2 regions of the Lactobacillus sp. ESL0228 genome follow, and region 2 is predicted to be linked to the other one. Evidence: predicted binding sites of a transcription regulator. Region 2 holds the regulator's gene; the other holds the start of a gene.
What was found. Region 2 encodes NrdR, which represses ribonucleotide reductase genes. Its sites were predicted from a motif close to ACACNATATATNGTGT; they were not measured.
Positions count from the first base shown of each region.

Region 1: the regulator NrdR is predicted to act here: its motif matches at 5,320-5,335, upstream of nrdJ (ribonucleoside-triphosphate reductase, adenosylcobalamin-dependent).

Region 1 covers NZ_REHJ01000001.1:48,718-58,158, reverse strand. The annotation lists gene F5ESL0228_RS00270 (DEAD/DEAH box helicase) at 1-908, opposite strand, end outside; gene F5ESL0228_RS00265 (exodeoxyribonuclease III) at 994-1,821, opposite strand; gene F5ESL0228_RS00260 (D-2-hydroxyacid dehydrogenase) at 2,110-3,120, shown strand; gene proC (pyrroline-5-carboxylate reductase) at 3,272-4,036, opposite strand; gene F5ESL0228_RS00250 (YjjG family noncanonical pyrimidine nucleotidase) at 4,123-4,827, opposite strand; gene nrdJ (ribonucleoside-triphosphate reductase, adenosylcobalamin-dependent) at 5,405-7,639, shown strand; gene F5ESL0228_RS00240 (DUF4430 domain-containing protein) at 7,675-8,061, shown strand; gene F5ESL0228_RS00235 (ECF transporter S component) at 8,061-8,576, shown strand; gene F5ESL0228_RS00230 (cob(I)yrinic acid a,c-diamide adenosyltransferase) at 8,573-9,112, shown strand; gene F5ESL0228_RS00225 (NAD(P)-dependent oxidoreductase) at 9,170-9,441, opposite strand, start outside.
Region 2 covers NZ_REHJ01000008.1:464,066-473,506, forward strand. The annotation lists gene rplT (50S ribosomal protein L20) at 1-105, opposite strand, end outside; gene rpmI (50S ribosomal protein L35) at 142-342, opposite strand; gene infC (translation initiation factor IF-3) at 368-877, opposite strand; ribosomal protein L20 leader region at 915-1,027, opposite strand; gene F5ESL0228_RS05770 (transporter substrate-binding domain-containing protein) at 1,098-1,913, opposite strand; gene thrS (threonine--tRNA ligase) at 1,974-3,908, opposite strand; gene dnaI (primosomal protein DnaI) at 4,307-5,206, opposite strand; gene F5ESL0228_RS08370 (DnaD domain protein) at 5,216-6,577, opposite strand; gene nrdR (transcriptional regulator NrdR) at 6,580-7,047, opposite strand; gene coaE (dephospho-CoA kinase) at 7,034-7,651, opposite strand; gene mutM (bifunctional DNA-formamidopyrimidine glycosylase/DNA-(apurinic or apyrimidinic site) lyase) at 7,651-8,478, opposite strand; gene polA (DNA polymerase I) at 8,493-9,441, opposite strand, start outside.

The DNA of each region.
Region 1 (9,441 bases), on a different contig from region 2:
ATGGTTGCAAATATATACCGGCACTCTAATTGTTGCTTGTGCCCAGTTAACAAACCAAAATCACGATAATCGCCACCTATTATTTGATAAAAACTTGCTAAAGCCTTTTGAGCAATCTGCTCTCGATGAACCACATACAAAAATTTGCGTGGCTTAAAAGCTTTTACTGCAAAAGCTCCAAGATAAGTTTTTCCTGTTCCTGTTGCCGACACAATGAGTCCGCGTTTTTGACCACTTTTAATCAAATTCCGCAATTCTTCTAGTGCATCTTTCTGCATTTGATTTGGCTCAATAGAATTGTCAGAGTGGGATGATTCATTTAAAGGAACTGTCGGCTTTTTCCAATTCCGTTCATAATTCTCCACCCACCTAGTAGTTAATGGGTAACTATTTTTACATAATTCTTTAACTTCGTCAGCAATCTGTTTGGTCAAAGCTGCGTTATTCTTAGAACTGAGTTTTAAAGCCCATTCATAATTACTCAACATGGCTGATCTAGTGAAATTAGCACTACCAATTACAATTGTTTGCCAACTTTCATGTTCAAAGAAATATCCCTTAGCATGAAAATCTTTTTGAGCAATTTTGACAGTTAAATTCTTAATTTTTAACAATTCTCGGAAAACTTGAGGATTATTAAAAGCTAAATAATCTCCAGTAATTAAAGTTCCCGAAATATTTTCACATGCCAAATCAGCCATGATAGCTTTAAATGGTACCAGCATATCTTGTGTAATAAATGCAACCGCCCAAGTAAAACTACGACAATGTAGCAATTCCGAACGCAAAGTTAGCCATATCTTATCATTTGGGGTGTTTTGTAATAGTTTAGGATTTAACAATTCATGTCCAGGATAAGCTGAATCGTATAAGCCGTTAAGAATTGCATCCTGTAATGGATTATTCATTTTATTTATCACCTCAAAATAAATTTTACATAAAAGAAAAAGAAACCCAACTATTTTGGATTTCTCCGTCATAATTACCACCAAATTATATAGTAATCTCTAACAAAATTGGGCAATGATCAGCACGCGCCCCAGTCGCCATCATTTCTGAACGTTTTACCAAGTTAGCAATTCGATTACTAGTTAACCAATAATCAATTCTCCAACCTGAATTATTAATTTTAGCCGTCTTAATTCTTTGCGCCCACCAAGAATAAACTCCTTCAATGTTACCATTAACTTTTCTAAACGTATCAGTAAACCCAGCTTGAAGCAACTTAGAAAAACCAATCCGTTCTTCATCGGTAAAACCAGCTGAATGATGATTGTTATCAGGATGTTTAAGATCTATTTCTTCGTGTGCACAGTTATAGTCTCCACTAGCCAGTACTGGCTTTTGCTGATCCAATTTAGCTAAATATTTACGATAGCGATCATCCCAAATTTGGCGCTCATCTAGTCGCTTCAAACCACTGCCAGAGTTAGGTGTATAAACTTGCGTAACAAAATAGTTGGGGAATTCTAACGTAATAATTCTACCTTCATTATCCATTGGTTCGGGAGCTCCAATAACTGGGAACGAAACCACTGGATTTAGATCCTTTTTATACAAAAACATTGTTCCAGCATAACTTTTACGGGCTGGTTCTTCTGCTGAACGCCAAACTAAATCATATTGCGGAAATTCTGTTGTCAAAATATCGAGATGTTTCTTTGTCGGTCCAGTTGCCCGCAATTTTGTCTCCTGAATTGCAATAACATCAGCCTTCTGATTACGAATCGCCTTTAGCACTTGACGTGTCTCTTCTGCCCTTGAAGACGTACCGGTTAAAGCTGCATTAAGTGAATCAATATTCCATGAAATTAAAATCATTTTTTTCTCCTTTTATTTGTTATTTTTTATTATAGCGGTTTTTACAAATGTCTTATACATTAACACTCATGCAAAAAGATGTTCACTTTTTCACTACCACAATTCAAAAATATTGTTATTTGTTTATTTATCTAGTAATCTTGTATAAAACAATTGTAAGCGATTACTTAATTTGATGGATTTTATAAAAGTAAACAAATTCACAATTAATGCTTTTCAAATCCGATTTTACAAGTGTATAATAGCACAAGAGACAATAATAATTATTATCTATGGAGGTTAGATTTTATGACTAAAATTTATGCTTACGCAATTCGTAAGGATGAGGAGCCCTTTGTACACGAATGGAAAGATGCCCATCCTGAAATTGATGTTGATTTCACTGACCAACTATTAACTCCAGAAACTGCAGAATTAGCTAAAGGTGCTGATGGTGTTGTTACCTATCAACAATTAGACTATAAAGCAGATACAATTGAAGCTCTTGACAAATTAGGAATCCATAACTGGTCTATTCGTAACGTTGGTATTGATAATATTGACTTGAAGAAAGCTAAAGAATTAGGTTTCAAGTTAACAAATGTTCCGGTTTATTCTCCTGATGCGATTGCAGAACATGCAGCCATTCAAGCTGCCAGAGTCTTACGTCAAGACAAAGCTATGGACGAAAAAATTGCAAAACATGATTTTCGTTGGGCACCTACTATTGGCCGTGAAGTACGTGATCAAACAGTCGGAGTTATTGGTACTGGTCATATCGGACAAGTATTTATGAAAATAATGGAAGGATTCGGTGCTAAAGTTATCGCTTATGATATCTTTAAAAATCCAGAATTGGAAAAGAAAGGCTACTATGTTGATAATTTAGATGACCTCTACGCACAAGCCGATGTTATTTCATTACATGTGCCTGACGTTCCAGAAAACATCCACATGATTAATGATGATTCTATTAAGAAAATGAAAGATGATGTTGTTATTGTCAATGTTTCTAGAGGACCATTAGTTGATACTGATGCAATTGTTCGCGGATTAGACTCTGGTAAAATCTTTGGTTTCGTAATGGATACTTATGAAAATGAAGTTGGGATCTTTAACAACGATTTCAGTACTAAAGAATTGCCAGATAAACGCTTGGCTGACTTAATCGCTCGTCCAAATGTCTTGGTAACTCCTCATACTGCCTTTTACACTACTCATGCTGTTCGTAACATGGTTATTAATTCTTTTGATAATAACTTAAAGCTGATTAAAGGCGAAAAACCTGATACTCCAGTTGACTTAACCAAAGAATTTTAATCTTTCAACTTATTCCAATTCTTAAATACATATATTGACTTACTCAAAAAGCTGGTAGGCCATTTACCAGTTTAAAAAGGACCAAATGTTTTAATCAAAGCATTTGATCCTTATTTGTTTCATTAAATAATTGTTTCACATGAAACGTCTTCTAGTTCATCGATGCATTAATTGCTGCGATTAATGCTCCACGGAATCCCTTTTCTTCAAGTTTATTTACACCCTTAATTGTTGAACCCCCTGGTGTTGTTACTTCGTCCTTCAATTCTTCAGGTAATTTTTGACTAGTCAGTGCCAGTTTTGCTGTTCCCAAAAGCATCTTTTCAATAATTCGATATGACTCTGACCGCTTAACCCCATTTTCAACGGCAGCATCACTGAGCGCCTCAATTAAAAGATCAATATACGCAGGGGTACAACCAGCAATAGTACCATAGATGCCTAATAATTTCTCTGGAACAATATACACATCTCCTAAACTAGTAAACAAGGTCTTAACCTTAGTAATTACTTCTTCTGACTCATCTTCTTTAAAACTAATTACAGTGATTCCTTCACCTAATTGAACGGGTGTATTGGGTACTACTTTTACAAAAGAACTGTTACCTGATAGCTTCTGATTAATTTTTAATAAGTCTCCTCCGCCAGTTGAAATAATAATACCGCGATATACTTGACTCAGTTTCATAAAAATCTTTTCATTAGCTGGACTTCCAACAGCTACAATAACAGCATCACAATTTATGAATTCTGAATAATTTTTAATTAACTGTAATTTTAATTTGTCAGCAACTGTTTGGGCCGACTTATGGCCACCATCATAAACAAAAATATCTGTATTTACCATATCGGCATTAAGTAGCCCCAAAATTATTGCTTTTCCAATTTTACCTGTTCCAATAAATCCTATTTTCATTCTTATCATCCTTAATTTAGTCACTTTATTGTTAAATTTTAAACATAATAAACATCAACCATGGTATAACTACTTTCTCAAATTAATCATCTCTGTGACAGATTTGTTTTAAGAATCTTAACTAGTTGTGGGTAAGTCGTTACTTCCACCAATGGTTGCAAATTCAGAGTGTTTTTTCGGTGGCGGTGGTTATACCAAATACAATCAAAGCCATAATTTTTAGCACCCAAAATATCTGATTGTAATCCATCCCCAAAAAAGATAGTTTCATCGGCACTAATTTCAGTTAAACCAAAAAAATAATCAAAAATCTTCGGATCTGGTTTTGAAAAACCTGCTTCTTCTGAGGTAACAATTAAAGAAAAGTAGTCTTTGATTTTTGCTAGTTCTAGCCGATGAGATTGCATATATGTTTCACCATTACTCAAGATGGTTAATTTATAACCATTCTTCTTAGCAAAGTCCAACGTATTTTTAACTCCAGGCAATAATTTATGTGTTTCACTAAAATAAGAACGATATTCATTCATAATGGCATTACCATCAATCTCAATATTAAGATTATCCCGAATAAAATTACTAAAAACCATCTCACTAAGTTGATTATAAGTAATCTTACCTCGTTCAAGTTGTCGCCATAACCCCTGATTGTAAGTATTGTATCGTCTTTGTAAATCAGCTGTTAAATGCCAATGATGAGCACTAAAAAGGCTGTGCAAAGCAAAATTTTCGGTAGAAGCAAAATCTATTAAAGTATCATCAATATCAAAAATTATTTGTTTAAAGTGCAAGTGTGCTCCTCCGTCAGTATTTTTCTTTCTCTAAGTTGAAAATCTATTATATCATGTCATAATAACTATTAATGATTATTTAAGATTAAGCTTTAAAACTAAATTTAAACAAAAAAAGACTATAATATTATTTAACTTATTAACAAAGGTGATTAGGAATGATTACACTTTTATTAATATTTTGCTTGATTGGACTATTTAGCAAAATTGGTATCGGAATTTTTAAGATACTATTTTTCTTATTAACATGCGCTATTGTTTTTATCTTTTTTGTCCATTTTCTTATACCTCTTATTTTATTGGGAAGTGCTCTCTTCGTATTATTCAGCTTAGTTCGTCATTAATTTTGCTCCTGATAACTTGTGAACACAGCAGATTTAAATTAATCTGTTGTGTTTTTCTATACATTTAATTCTATATAATTTTTTATACTTCATTAAGCTTACTCCCACATAAAAAACTTTTCGAAAAGTAATAAATATTTTTGTTAAACCACAACATGTTGTGGTATATTTTAATAAGAACCATATATAATGTATGTGTGAAACAAATTATTATTTTAGGAGTAACTTTGAATATGAAAAAACCTATAATAACTTTAGATAAGTCCTATATTAAGCAAGTGAAACAAAATATTAGACCACATTGGGGAGAATTGGGTTGGGTAACTTACAAAAGAACCTATGCTCGTTGGCTTCCAGAACAAAATCGCTCTGAGAATTGGGATGAAACTGTTAAACGTGTTATCGAAGGGAATATCAATTTAGATCCACGTTTAAGAAACTCACCTACACACGAAATTATTTCCCAGCTCACTGACGAAGCCAAGAAACTATTCAAGTTAGTTTATGGCCTAGCCGCAACTCCTTCTGGACGGAACTTATGGATTTCTGGAACAGATTATCAAAAACGCAATGGTGATTCATTAAATAATTGTTGGTTTATTGCTATCCGTCCGCAAAATTATGGAAACAGCCATATTTCTCCTTGCTATTTAAATCCTGAACAAAAAGCCGTTTCAATGCCATTTTCTTTTCTATTTGATCAACTTATGAAAGGAGGTGGTGTAGGTTTTTCTGTAGTTAAGAGTAATATCAGCCAAATACCTCTAGTCGATAACAAAATCGATTTAACAATTGTGATCGCTAAGAGTAGTAATTCATATAATGATTCAATCAAATTAGGTGCAACTGACAAAGAAGAATGGATCAGGAAAAGTAAGGATACTGGCGATTATCTTTACTATTCTTTACCTGACACTCGAGAAGGCTGGGTTCTTGCTCAAGCTCGATTAATTGATATGCATTTCAAACAAACAAATCCTGAAAAAGAAACCAAACTAGTGCTAGATATAAGCAATATTCGTCCTTACGGTGCTAAAATCCATGGCTTTGGCGGTACTGCTTCCGGTCCAATGCCATTAGTCGAAATGCTATTTGATATTAATCAAATCCTTAACGATCGCTTAAACAGTCACCTTACTTCCGTTGATACTACTGATATTTGTAATCTAATTGGAAAAGCAGTCGTGGCAGGTAATGTTAGACGATCTGCAGAACTAGCACTAGGTTCCAATGATGATCAATCCTTTATAACAATGAAACAAGATCAAAATAAACTTTACCATCATCGTTGGGCTTCAAATAATAGCGTCGCAATCGACTCACACTTTATCAATTATGAACCAATTGCAAATGGAATTAAAGAGAATGGTGAGCCTGGGATAGTTAATTTAGATTTATCTCGTAATTATGGTCGAATTATTGACGGCTATCAAAAATCTATTGACAATGATGTCGAAGGTACTAATCCATGTGGTGAAATATCTCTAGCAAATGGTGAACCTTGCAACTTATTCGAAGTTTTTCCCTATATCGCTGAAGAGCAAGGTTGGAATTTAACTGAAGTTTTTAACCTAGCTGCACGTTATGCCAAACGTGTTACTTTCAGCGAATATGATTGGGAAATATCTAGAAAAATTATTCATCAAAATCGCCGAATTGGTGTTTCAATGTCTGGTATTCAGGACTGGTTGTTAAACGATTTAGGTCATCGAGTAGTCACAGGTTTCAAAGATGATATCGACAAAGAAACAGGTGAAAAAATTAAAGAACCTATTTACGATCCAAAAGGAATCAAAATGGTTTCTGAAGCCTATCAAGCAGTTGTTGACGCAGATAAAAAATATAGTAAAACCCTAGGGTGTAACCTTTCAATTAAACATACAACTGTTAAGCCCTCAGGAACAGTTGCAAAACTTGCTGGTGTATCTGAAGGAATGCACTTCCATTATGCTGGTTATTTAATTCAACGGATCCGGTTTCAGGCTTCAGACCCATTGCTCAAGGCTTTAGATGCTTGTGGCTATTACTCAGAACCTGATATTTATACACAAAATACGATTTGTGTTGAATTTCCTCTTCGAGCAGCACATGCAGATAGCAAGAACTTTGCATCTGCTGGAACGATTTCAATTGCTGAACAATTTGCCACCCAAGCTTTTTTGCAAACATATTGGTCAGACAATGCTGTTAGTTGCACAATTACTTTTCAACATGATGAAAGTGAACAAATTACACAGTTGTTTAAACAATATCGCCATATTATCAAGTCTACTTCACTTTTACCTTATTATGGTGGATCATTAAAACAAGCACCCAAAGAGCCAATTGATAAGGAAACTTATGAAAAAAGAAAAGCAACAATTATTGCTGATATTGCCTCTGTTTTTGCTCAGCAAAACAATGATCAAAAAGACATGGAATTAATTGACCAATCTGATTGTGACGCAGGTGCATGCCCCGTCAAATAAATTTTAAACAAATTAAGAATAGGAGTTTTGGAATAATGAGAAAAAACAAATTAACTATAATCGCTGGAATGGCTACTATCTTTACTTTTTTGCTAACAAGTGAACAGAATACTCAAGAAGTAGCTGCTAAAAGAACCAATAATTATACAGTCACCTATACTTTGAATCGCAGTGGTAAGAATCTCAAAAAAAAGAGTATTAAAGTTGCAAAAAAGGCCACTGTGATGACTGGATTAAAAAAAGCTTGGCGTGTTGAAAGTACCAACGGTTTCGTCACCGCAATTGATGGTAAGAAACAGAATCCTGCAAAAAAAATTTATTGGACTTATACAATTAATGGAAAATTTGCTAATAAGGGAGTTACACAACAAAGAGTTGCCAACCACGACAAAATCAAATTTACTTTGGCCAAAATTGGCTGATGAACACTTCAACCAAAAAGATTGCTCTCCTGGCAATCTTAACTGCTATGTGTGTGGTATTAAGAATTTTCAAAGTTGTCCCTATACCAAATGTTCAACCAGTTACTGCAATTTTAATGATTGTTACTCTAAATCTTAATATCAGTTTTGGGATAGTTTTAGCAATTTTGACTATGGTAATTTCCAATATTTACTTAGGCTTTGGCATATGGACAATTCCTCAAATTTTAGCTTATAGCGGTTGTATTTTAACCATTGCATTTTTTAATAAATTCTTACACCTCAAACAGCATTTTATTTTTCAACTAATTTTGGTGACTTTTTTGGGTTGGGAATATGGCTTTTTGGTCGATCTAGGAATGTCAATTTTCGGTGGTATTTCTTCATTCTTAGCTTACTGGGCTGGAAGCCTTACCTTTGATACTTATCACGCCATAGGAAATTTTGCCTTTTATCTTATTCTTTATCAACCTCTAAATATTGCACTTAATCATTATAAGCGGAGAATATCATGACTTTAAATATTTATACAAAAGTTGGCGATCATGGCCTAACAAAACAAGTTACTGGAAAAATGGTTCCTAAATATGATCTACAAATTGAAACTATTGGTGATATTGATGAATTACAGTCTTATCTTGGTGTAGTAATTGCGAATTTATCGCCAAACTGTAGTAAATTATTAATTGTATTACAAAATTTACAACGTGATCTTTACTTGCTTGAAGGTGATATTGTTGTCAAGGGACGAAATGAAATCACTAAAGAAAAAGTAATTCAGCTCGAGCAAAAAATTGATAAAATAACTGCTGCACTCCCCTCAATGACAGAATTTATTTTACCTAGCGGCTGCATGACAGCAGCAAACATACATTACGCTCGCACAATTGCTAGACGTGCAGAACGAGCTATGGTTAAGTTGAATATCAAAAAACAAAAGTTACCCTTAACATGTCTACAGTATATTAACCGCTTATCAGACTACTTATTTATCCTAGCGCGTTATGCTAATGTACTAGACGGAGTTAAAGACGTTAATAGCAAGTATTAGTATTTTAATATATATAGACGGAACAACTTAAAATAGCTGTTCCGTCTTTCGATTTGTTTACTTCCACCAAAGTTTAATCAGGCCCTGTGTTCCTAAATCGCCTAAATGTTTTTTATCTACTAAAATCTCATACAACTTTTTTGCTTCTGCTGTTGCTGGCAGATTTATATTCATTTCTTCAGCAGTTTCCAATGCAATCCGCAAATCCTTTAGAAAGTGCTTACTAAAAAATCCCGGTGTATAATCTTTTTTAAGAATTCTGGGTCCGTAATTTGTTAAACTCCAATTAGCTGCACTTCCTCCACCAAGTGTTTTAAGAACTGCTTCTA
Region 2 (9,441 bases):
TGCAGCCTTAAATTGCATATGCTTTGCGCCACGGTACCCCTTAGCAAGCTTCATAACCTTCTTACGACGTTTACGTGTAACTGTTCCACCCTTAACTCTTGGCATCTAAAATTCCTCCTAAATATCGTTTTTACTTAATAATTAACGCATTTGAGAGAGCATCTGTTTGATGCGCTTCAAGTCGCTGCGTGAAACTAATGCAGCTTTTCTCAAATGACGACGTTGTTTCTTAGTCTTACCGTGGAAACGGTGACCAGTAAAAGCGTGATGACGTTTTAATTCACCAGAGGCAGTTCTTTTAAAACGCTTAGCAGAAGCGCGGTGGGTTTTCATTTTAGGCATTTTCTAATTCCTCCAAATTAACTATTTATTTTTTATCACTCTTAGGAGCAAGTATTAAGAACATCGAACGACCTTCCATCTTTGGCTTGCTAATCACAGTAGCAATATCAGATGTAGCTTCCGCCATCTTTTCAAGTACATCGCGTCCTAATTCTTTATGAGTAATAGCTCGACCCCTGAACCTAATTGAAACACGAACCTGAGCTCCTTCTTTAGTTAGGAACTTTTGAGCGTGTTTTAATTTAGTATTGAAATCATTGCCTTCAATTGTCGGACTTAGGCGAATTTCTTTCACACTAACAGTCTTAGACTTCTTACGTGATTCTTTAACCTTTTTTTGTTGTTCAAAACGGTATTTACCATAGTCCATAATCCGGGCAACCGGTGGTTTGGCATTAGGCGAAATTAGAACTAAATCTAAACTTGCAACACTGGCTTGGCGTAATGCCTCATCCTTAGTTACAACACCAACTTGTTCACCATCTTCATTAATTAAACGAACTTCACGTGCACGTATCTGATCGTTTAATATCAAATTCCTTGGTATAATTCTTCACCTCCATGTTAATTTGAGGACAAGAAAAAGACGGGTACTAAGTGCCCCGCCTTTAATCAACAGAAAATATCGATTAGCCCAGAGGTCAACTTAACTTAGGCGAGAAGCGGGAAGCTCCTTCTTGTTCTCAACTAATGCGATTATACACGTTCTCATTATTTACGTCAAATAATTTTTGTTTCAAGCGTAAATATAATTCTTAATTGCGATACATCACTTTATAATTAAAACCAGGTACTTTGCTGAACCATTTCTTAATCAACCGATTATATTTCCCACTATGTTGTAATTTCGAAATTGCTGTATTTATGGCATTTTCTAATTCAGGCTGATGTTTATTTATTGCTATTCCGTATGGCTCTTTTGTAAAAGTCCCGCCACGTACCGTTAACCTCGGGTTTTCAACTGCCAAGCCATATAAAACACCGTTGTCACTCGAAAGTGCATCCCCTTGACCCGCTTTTAACGCGATTACGGCTTGACCATAATCCTGCATTTGAACAACTTTAGCTTTGGGTGCCACTTTTTTAATCACATCAACTGAATTATCCCCTACAATGCCAATCACTGTTTTACCAACCAAATCATGAATGTTTTTGATTCTCGAATTTTTTCTAACTAAGAGTGATTGGCCTGCAGCAAAATAAGATTTAGAAAAATTAATTATCTTTTTACGTTCTGGTGTAATAGTCATCGTTGCAATAACGGCATCAACATTCCCATTCTTCAATAATGGAATTCGTGATTGTGCAGTCACCAAAATAAACTTTGCTTTTCCCTTTGATCCTAAAATTTCTTTAGTAATGGCTTTTGCCATATCAACTTCAAAACCTTTTTCTTGATTATCTTGAGTATCAGTTAAACTAAACAATCTAACATCACTCTCAATTCCCCAAGTAAGTGCATGAGACTCTTGTACATTCTTTAAAGCACTTCGATCAGAAACACTTTGGCTGCAACCGATTAATAAACAAGCACTGAGTAATATCGGAATTAGCCCTAATATTTTCTTCATAATGGCTCTCCCAATATTTAAATATCGATTGTTAAAAAAATCCAGAGTAACTATTATCAATTATTTATTACGTGAATATGATTTAACATCCTGCTTAATCTCTTTGATGAATTCATCAAATGTCTTTGATACCTCTTCTTCTGTTCCATAACGCCGAACATTAACACTATTTGACTTCATTTCCTTATCGCCTAAAACCAAGGTATATGGAACTTTTTGAGTTTGTGATTCACGAATTTTATAGCCCAACTTTTCATTACGTAGATCAGCTTCTGCTCTAAAGCCACGCTTATTGAGTTCGTCACGAACCTTCTTAGCATACTCAGCATGAGCATCTAGATTAACTGGAATAATTTGCACTTGAGTTGGAGCCAGCCAAGTTGGAAAGGCACCTTTATAAATTTCGATTAGATAAGCAATAAAGCGTTCCATTGTACCAACAATTCCACGGTGCATCATTACTGGACGATGTTCTTCACCATCTTGACCAATATATGAGAGATCAAAGCGTTCTGGTAGCATAAAGTCAAGTTGAATTGTAGACATTGTTTCATCTGCTCCTAATGCAGTCTTAGTTTGAATATCCAATTTTGGACCGTAAAAGGCAGCTTCGCCTTCAGCTTCAACATAATCAAGTCCCATGTCATCCATTGCCTTTTTAAGCATTGACTGACTTCTTTCCCACATTTCATCATTAGCAAAATACTTTTCTGTATTCTTTGGATCACGATACGATAATCTGAAGTAGTAATCAGTGATATCGAAGTCATTATAAACATCCATAATTAATTTCAATATTTTAGAAAATTCTTCCTGCACTTGATCTAAAGTAACAAAAGTATGACCATCGTTCAGTGTCATTTCACGCACACGTTGCAAACCAGACAAGGCTCCAGATTTCTCATATCTGTGCATCATTCCTAATTCAGCAATACGAATTGGCAATTCACGATATGAACGAATATGATGCTTATAAATTTGAATATGAGATGGGCAATTCATTGGCCGTAGTTCAAGCATTTCACCATCGCCCATGTCCATTGGCGGGAACATGTCATCACGATAATGTGCCCAGTGACCAGAAGTCTTATAGGCATCAACATTCATTAAAACGGGAGTGTAAACATGTTGATAGCCGTCAGCAACTTCTTTGTCGATTATATAACGTTCAACAACACGGCGAATTGTTGCACCTTTAGGCAACCAATAAGGAAGACCTGCACCAACTTTTGGGTCAACAAAGAACAAATCAAGATCACGTCCAATCGTTCGATGGTCACGTGCCTTAATTTCTTCACGCCGTTTCAAATCAGCATCAAGGTCTGATTTTTTGAAGAAAGCTGTACCCGAAATTCTTTGTAGCATTGGGTTAGATGATTGACCTTGCCAATAAGCGCCAGCAACTGACAACAATTTAAATTGCTTAATTTTACCAGTATTTGGTAAAAGAGCCGCGAAACCAAAATCAACAAAATTGCCTAACTTGTATGCTGAAATGGTTTCACCTTCTTCGGCCTTTAATAACTCCAACTTATACGGATCAGCTTTAAAAATTTCTTCCAATTCGGCTCTTGGCATTGTAACTGGTTCGATTTTTGCGCCAGACTTAACCATTTGCTTAACAGCTTTTTCTAATTCTGGTAATTCGCTAATTTTAATTTGATTTTCCTTATCAGTATCAACAAAAAAGCCATCTTCGTTTGCTGCATGTACACCTAAACATATTTCTGGATAAATCTTCTTAGCTGCTGCTTCAAAAACAAAGGCAACGCTGGCACGAAGTATGTTTAGTCCCTCATCATCCTTATCTGTAATAATTGCAACCTTAGCATCTTGGTTAATTTCATAATCAACCGATCGAATTTGACCATCAACCTTACCAGCAAGTGCTGCTTTGCCAAGAGAAGTCGAAATACTATGAGCCAAGTTACTAATCGTAATAGCCTGACTAAAATCCCTTTTTGAACCATCTGGCAAAATTATTGAAAAACTCATGTATACCTCCAAAACAAAAAAGTCCCAGTGCGAAATGCACTGGGACGTATTTAGCGTGGTTCCACCCAAAGTTTGGTCAAAAAAATTCTTGACCATCTCTATGAATTGATAATGGAACTCACCCGTTTAAAAATCTTTTTCATGTGAATGAGTGGGGTATTACTCAATTGAAAGACTTACAGAATAATGTCTTTCTCTCTGAATAGAGTAATATCATGTTCATTCATTGATGTTAATTATACATAATTAATATCGTATTGCAAACTTTTTTAAAATTTAATGAAGATTGTTAGAGAATTTCTAACCACCTTTATCTAATTGTTAGATTGATAAAATACTAGACAAAAATGCTTCGAAATTAGTATAAGCATCAGTTTCATATCACTTAATGCTTTACTTTAATTGCGCCGATTAGGACCAGACACAACAATTTCCTTAGCCAGGAAATGAACTCTTTCCATTAATCGAGCTGCCTTAACGGGATCAATCGCATTTCTTGTTTCCTTGAAATGTTCCTTTAATTCTTCCATCGCCATATTTGAAGAAAAGAAGGTTGGTAAAACATTATCCATTCGAGCTTGCAGAATCACTGCAAGTACCTCATCACGTGACCATTGGCTAAGCGTTTCTGCACCGATATCATCAATAATTAATAGATCACATTGGGCAATTCGTTGAACCTCATCCGCCAAACTATTATCATTAAAATGACTTGACAAATTAGCAATAAAGGTTGGTAAATGCAAAAATATTACTTGTCTGTTCATCGCAGCCACTGTATTTGCAAGTCCAGCCAAAAGATAAGTTTTACCAACTCCAAAATCACCAGATAAATATAAACCCTGGGGATGATGATTTTTTGAATAATTCACTAAAAAAGTTTGAATATCTGCAATCGCAGGTGCCCGTCCCGGAGCCATTTCTACTTGACTTAAACGGACATCGTGTAATGCAAATGGTAAATTAATTAAACGCACGTTTTTTTTAATACTTTGCTCACGATCTTTTTCCAATTTGCTTTCTTTTGGTACATATTTTAGTGTGATTGCTTGACCACTTAAAATAAGTTCAGGACGATAGCCACTAGTTACCGGGTCATCATGCTCTTGCGAGAGATAATATTCATATAAACTTGATAGGCTATTATTAATAATTTCAGGTGTCAACCGATCTTGATATTGACTGATAAATTCATGAATTTTTGGATTATTCAAGATTTGCTTACGCAGGTTTTCATTATCGTGCCCTTGTGCTTTTGTTGCATTTCCATGTGCTAAAAATTTGTTGATTGGTTGCATAATTATCACCTATTTCATGCCGTTTTGATCTTCAAAATTTTTAAAGAATTGTTTTAGATCTGCCGTAGAGACATCAGTCTTTTTTGCCGACTTCTTTTTACTCCAATCGGTACCTTTTTCGACTGGTTTATGAGAATAAAAACTGGCTGAACGAGTCTGTTGCTTTTTGAATTTATCTTGTTCTCTTTTATCCATGTAATCAATCGCCTGTGCGCCACTTTGCACCCCATGTTGCAACCAATCATGCAAAATTTTGTTAGCTAGTCGGTATGATACATTCGGGGCACTTTTCAAACAGGCATAGGTCAAGATATTTAGTAAATCAGCAGAAATTCCTTTCTGATTATAAAGATTGTCAAGAACTTGATATTCACTAGCATCAACATAATCATGACGATCTGATTTTAGTTGATATATAAATTGAGCAGGAGACTTCGATTGTGCAAGTTGTAATACCTGCTGTTCTCGTATACTAAAATGTTTAATATCCTCACTTTTATTAGAAGCTTGCTCCTGCTGTTTAAGATTCTGGCGTGTATGCTCAGCATGAATACTGTTAGCAATTGTTTGTTTAATCAACGGCATATTCAAGTGGTAATCACCATGTAAACATGGCAAGGTTTCATCAACAAATTCCTGTTCGGACAAGCCATAAGTCCTCATCAAACCTTGAATAGCAGGACGATTTCGCTCAATTTCACTTCCAGCAATCTGATAAATTTCAAACTGCTGTTTCATAAATTCCCAGTCAATTTGTTCTGGAGGATTAATTTCGGCCGGTTTACTTTGCACAATCTGGTTTTCTTGTGCTGCTTTCTTAACCTCAGGAGAGGGATCAATTGCTTCTTCTTCTGACAACCGAAAAACATCAATAAAAGAGGCAGAAACATCTTTAGCAGACTTAAGGCCATTAATTTGACTGAACGATTTTTGACTTTCACGAGCAAATTCATGACTCAATGATTGAAACATCGTTATCCCTACTTTTTCCTTTAACAGACTAGTTAAAAGTGCCGTTGAAAAAAATTCACTGCTGCTAGGTACACGCTTCAAAGAGAAGAGTAAAATTTGTCCCATAATCTGATTTTCTAACTTACTAGTTCTGACTAAACCAACGGCTTCAAGCTTATGCAAACTCGATAATAGTTTGTTTATATCACAGTCAAGCTGTTCCTGCAGTATATAAATTCCCTTGGCATCAGACAGCATCGCTCCAGAGTCATAATCTTCAATCATGCTTAAATATAGCGACAAGGCTAGTGAACCAATTAACGGCTGATAAAGTTTAATTAGAACTCGTAAATCACCCGGAAAAATATCTACTCGGTTAGTAATAAAGAAAGGCTGTTTAGGATTAGGCGTTTCATACATCACTAATTGTCCTTCTCACGTTTGGCAATCATGTCTTCCATTGTCTTCATAAAACTAGACATATCTTTAAATTCACGATAAATTGAAGCAAAACGAATATAAGCAACATCATCCAATTCTGCCAACTCATCCATCACTAGTTGACCAATTTTTTTCGAAGAAATTTCACTAATTCCTTGCTGACGGACCAGATTTTCCACATGATCAACCAGTTGCTCAAATTGTTCACTGGTAATCGGTCGCTTTTGTCCCGCAGCCATCACTCCACGTAAAATCTTCTTACGGCTAAACGGTTCACGTGTGCCATCGTTCTTGACAACCAATAAAGGGGTGGTTTCTACTCGTTCAAATGTAGTAAATCGAAACCCACAATTTTCGCATTCACGTCGCCTTCTGATTGCCCGATTCTCGTCACTAGGTCGTGAATCAATGACTCGCGAGGCATTCTGTCTACAGTTAGGACATTCCATATTGTTCCTCCTTTTTTATTTTAACTAGTAAGTGACTTAATTTTTGATTTAATTCTTCGATAGTACCAGTATTAGTGATGACATAATCGGCTAATTTTTCCTTCTGAGCTAAGGGCATCTGACTATGAATACGTTTAAGAGCATTTCCTTTAGTTAAATGGTCACGCGCCATTAAGCGTTCAAGTTGGATTTTCTCTGGTACAGTCACTAAGATAGTGCGATCACAATAATTTTGACCTCCGGATTCAAATAACACAGGAGCATCAACAACAATAAACGGCTTCTGTAACTTCCTATATCGCGTAATTTTAGTCTGAATTTCCCGAAAAATCAATGGATGAGTGATCTGATTAAGAACTTGCAATTGTCGCTTATCACTAAAGACCATTTGTCCTAGATACTGACGATTAACTGTTTGATTAGAATTTAAAATTTTCTTACCAAAGTGCTTTACCACATCATTATACCCTTGTTGCCCAATATCCAAAATTTCGTGAGCAATCTGATCACAATCAATAACTGGCAGTTGCCTTTCTTTAAAGAAATCATCGACAGTACTTTTACCACTGGCAATCCCACCAGTTAATCCTAAAACTAATGTCATCAATAGGTTACCTGACAATAAGGGCAAAATGTCGTGCCACGACCATTAACCTTAATTTTTTCTAATGCCGTCCCGCAGCGTCGACAGGGTTCCCCTCGGTGCCCATAAACTAAAAGCATTTTTTGAAAATTGCCTGTCTCACCATTTGCATCTAGATATGTATGAATAGTTGTTCCTTTCTCAATGATTGCCTGCGCAATAATCTCATTAATATTGTCACGCAAATTATCCACTTGATTTGAGGGGATTTTACTAGCCAAACTTAGCGGATTAATTTTAGAGCGCCATAAAACTTCATCAACATAAATATTACCTAGACCTGCCACAACTGATTGATCCAGTAATGTATTTTTTATATTCTTTTTTTTATGTTTTAAACTGGTTCTCAAATAAGCCTTGGTAAATTCAGGAGAATTTGGTTCAAAGCCAAGTTTACTAATTCCAGTAGCTTCTCTTTCTGTTCCCGTCCTAACCAACTGCATTCTACCAAATTTACGCACATCATTATAGCGTAGTGCCGTACTATCTGTGAATGCAAATTGAACATGATCATGCTTGTTTTTAGGATCTAACTCATTAACCAAACGATACTTTCCCTCCATGCGTAAATGCGACACAACGGTAAAATTATCATTAAAACGAATTAGTAAATATTTAGCATAACGATCAATATTAATAACTTTCTTTCCGGTCAATTGATTAACGAATTCCTTAGGATCACTGGCAATAATTTTAGGATACCACAATGTTATTTTCTTGATTGTTTTGCCCGTAATTAGCGGCAGTAGTGTGCGCCGCACAGTCTCAACTTCTGGCAGTTCTGGCATTTATTATTACTCCTTTACTTGGCTTCAAACCAGTTATGACCATAACCCGAATCTGCAATTAGAGGAATATCAAGTTTGACGGCAGATTGCATTACTTGTGGAACAATTTTTGAAACAATTTCAAGCTCATCTTTAGGCACATCAAAGATCAATTCATCATGTACTTGAACTACCATCTTGGTCTTTAACTTTAATTCGTCGAGCTTATGCTGCATATTAATCATTGCAATTTTAATAATATCAGCAGCTGATCCTTGAATTGGTGAATTTATCGCTGTTCGCTCAGCAAAAGAACGTACATTATAGTTTTTAGCGTGAATATCTGGTAAGTAGCGACGCCGATGCATAATAGTTTCCGCATAACCATGTTCACGTGCAAATTGCACAGCGTTATCCATATATTCACTAATTTTGGGATACTGCTCAAAATAGTTATCAATAAATTCCTTAGCTTGTTTACGACTAATATTTAAATTCTTGGATAAACCATAATCCGAAATTCCATAAACAATACCGAAATTAACAGCCTTTGCACGACGCCTCATTAGCGGTGTAACTTCATCCGTGGAATTCAAATGAAAAATTTTCATCGCTGTATGAGCATGAATATCATATCCAGTCTTAAAAGCTTCTTGCATTTGCTCATCACCAGAAACTTGCGCTAAAACACGCAACTCAATCTGCGAATAGTCACAAGAAAAAATATATCCATCTGGTTCACTTGGAACAAAAGCCTTTCTAATTTGCTTGCCTTCCTCAGTTCTAGTTGGAATATTTTGTAAATTAGGATCAACCGATGACAAACGACCAGTTGCTGTTAATGTTTGCAAGTAGCGCGTATGCACACGGCCGTCTTGTTGAATAACATCCAGTAAGCCATTCACATAAGTTGACTGAATCTTAGAAATTTGACGATATGTCAATATATGAGGAATAATTGGATTTTGCTCCTTTAATTGATTA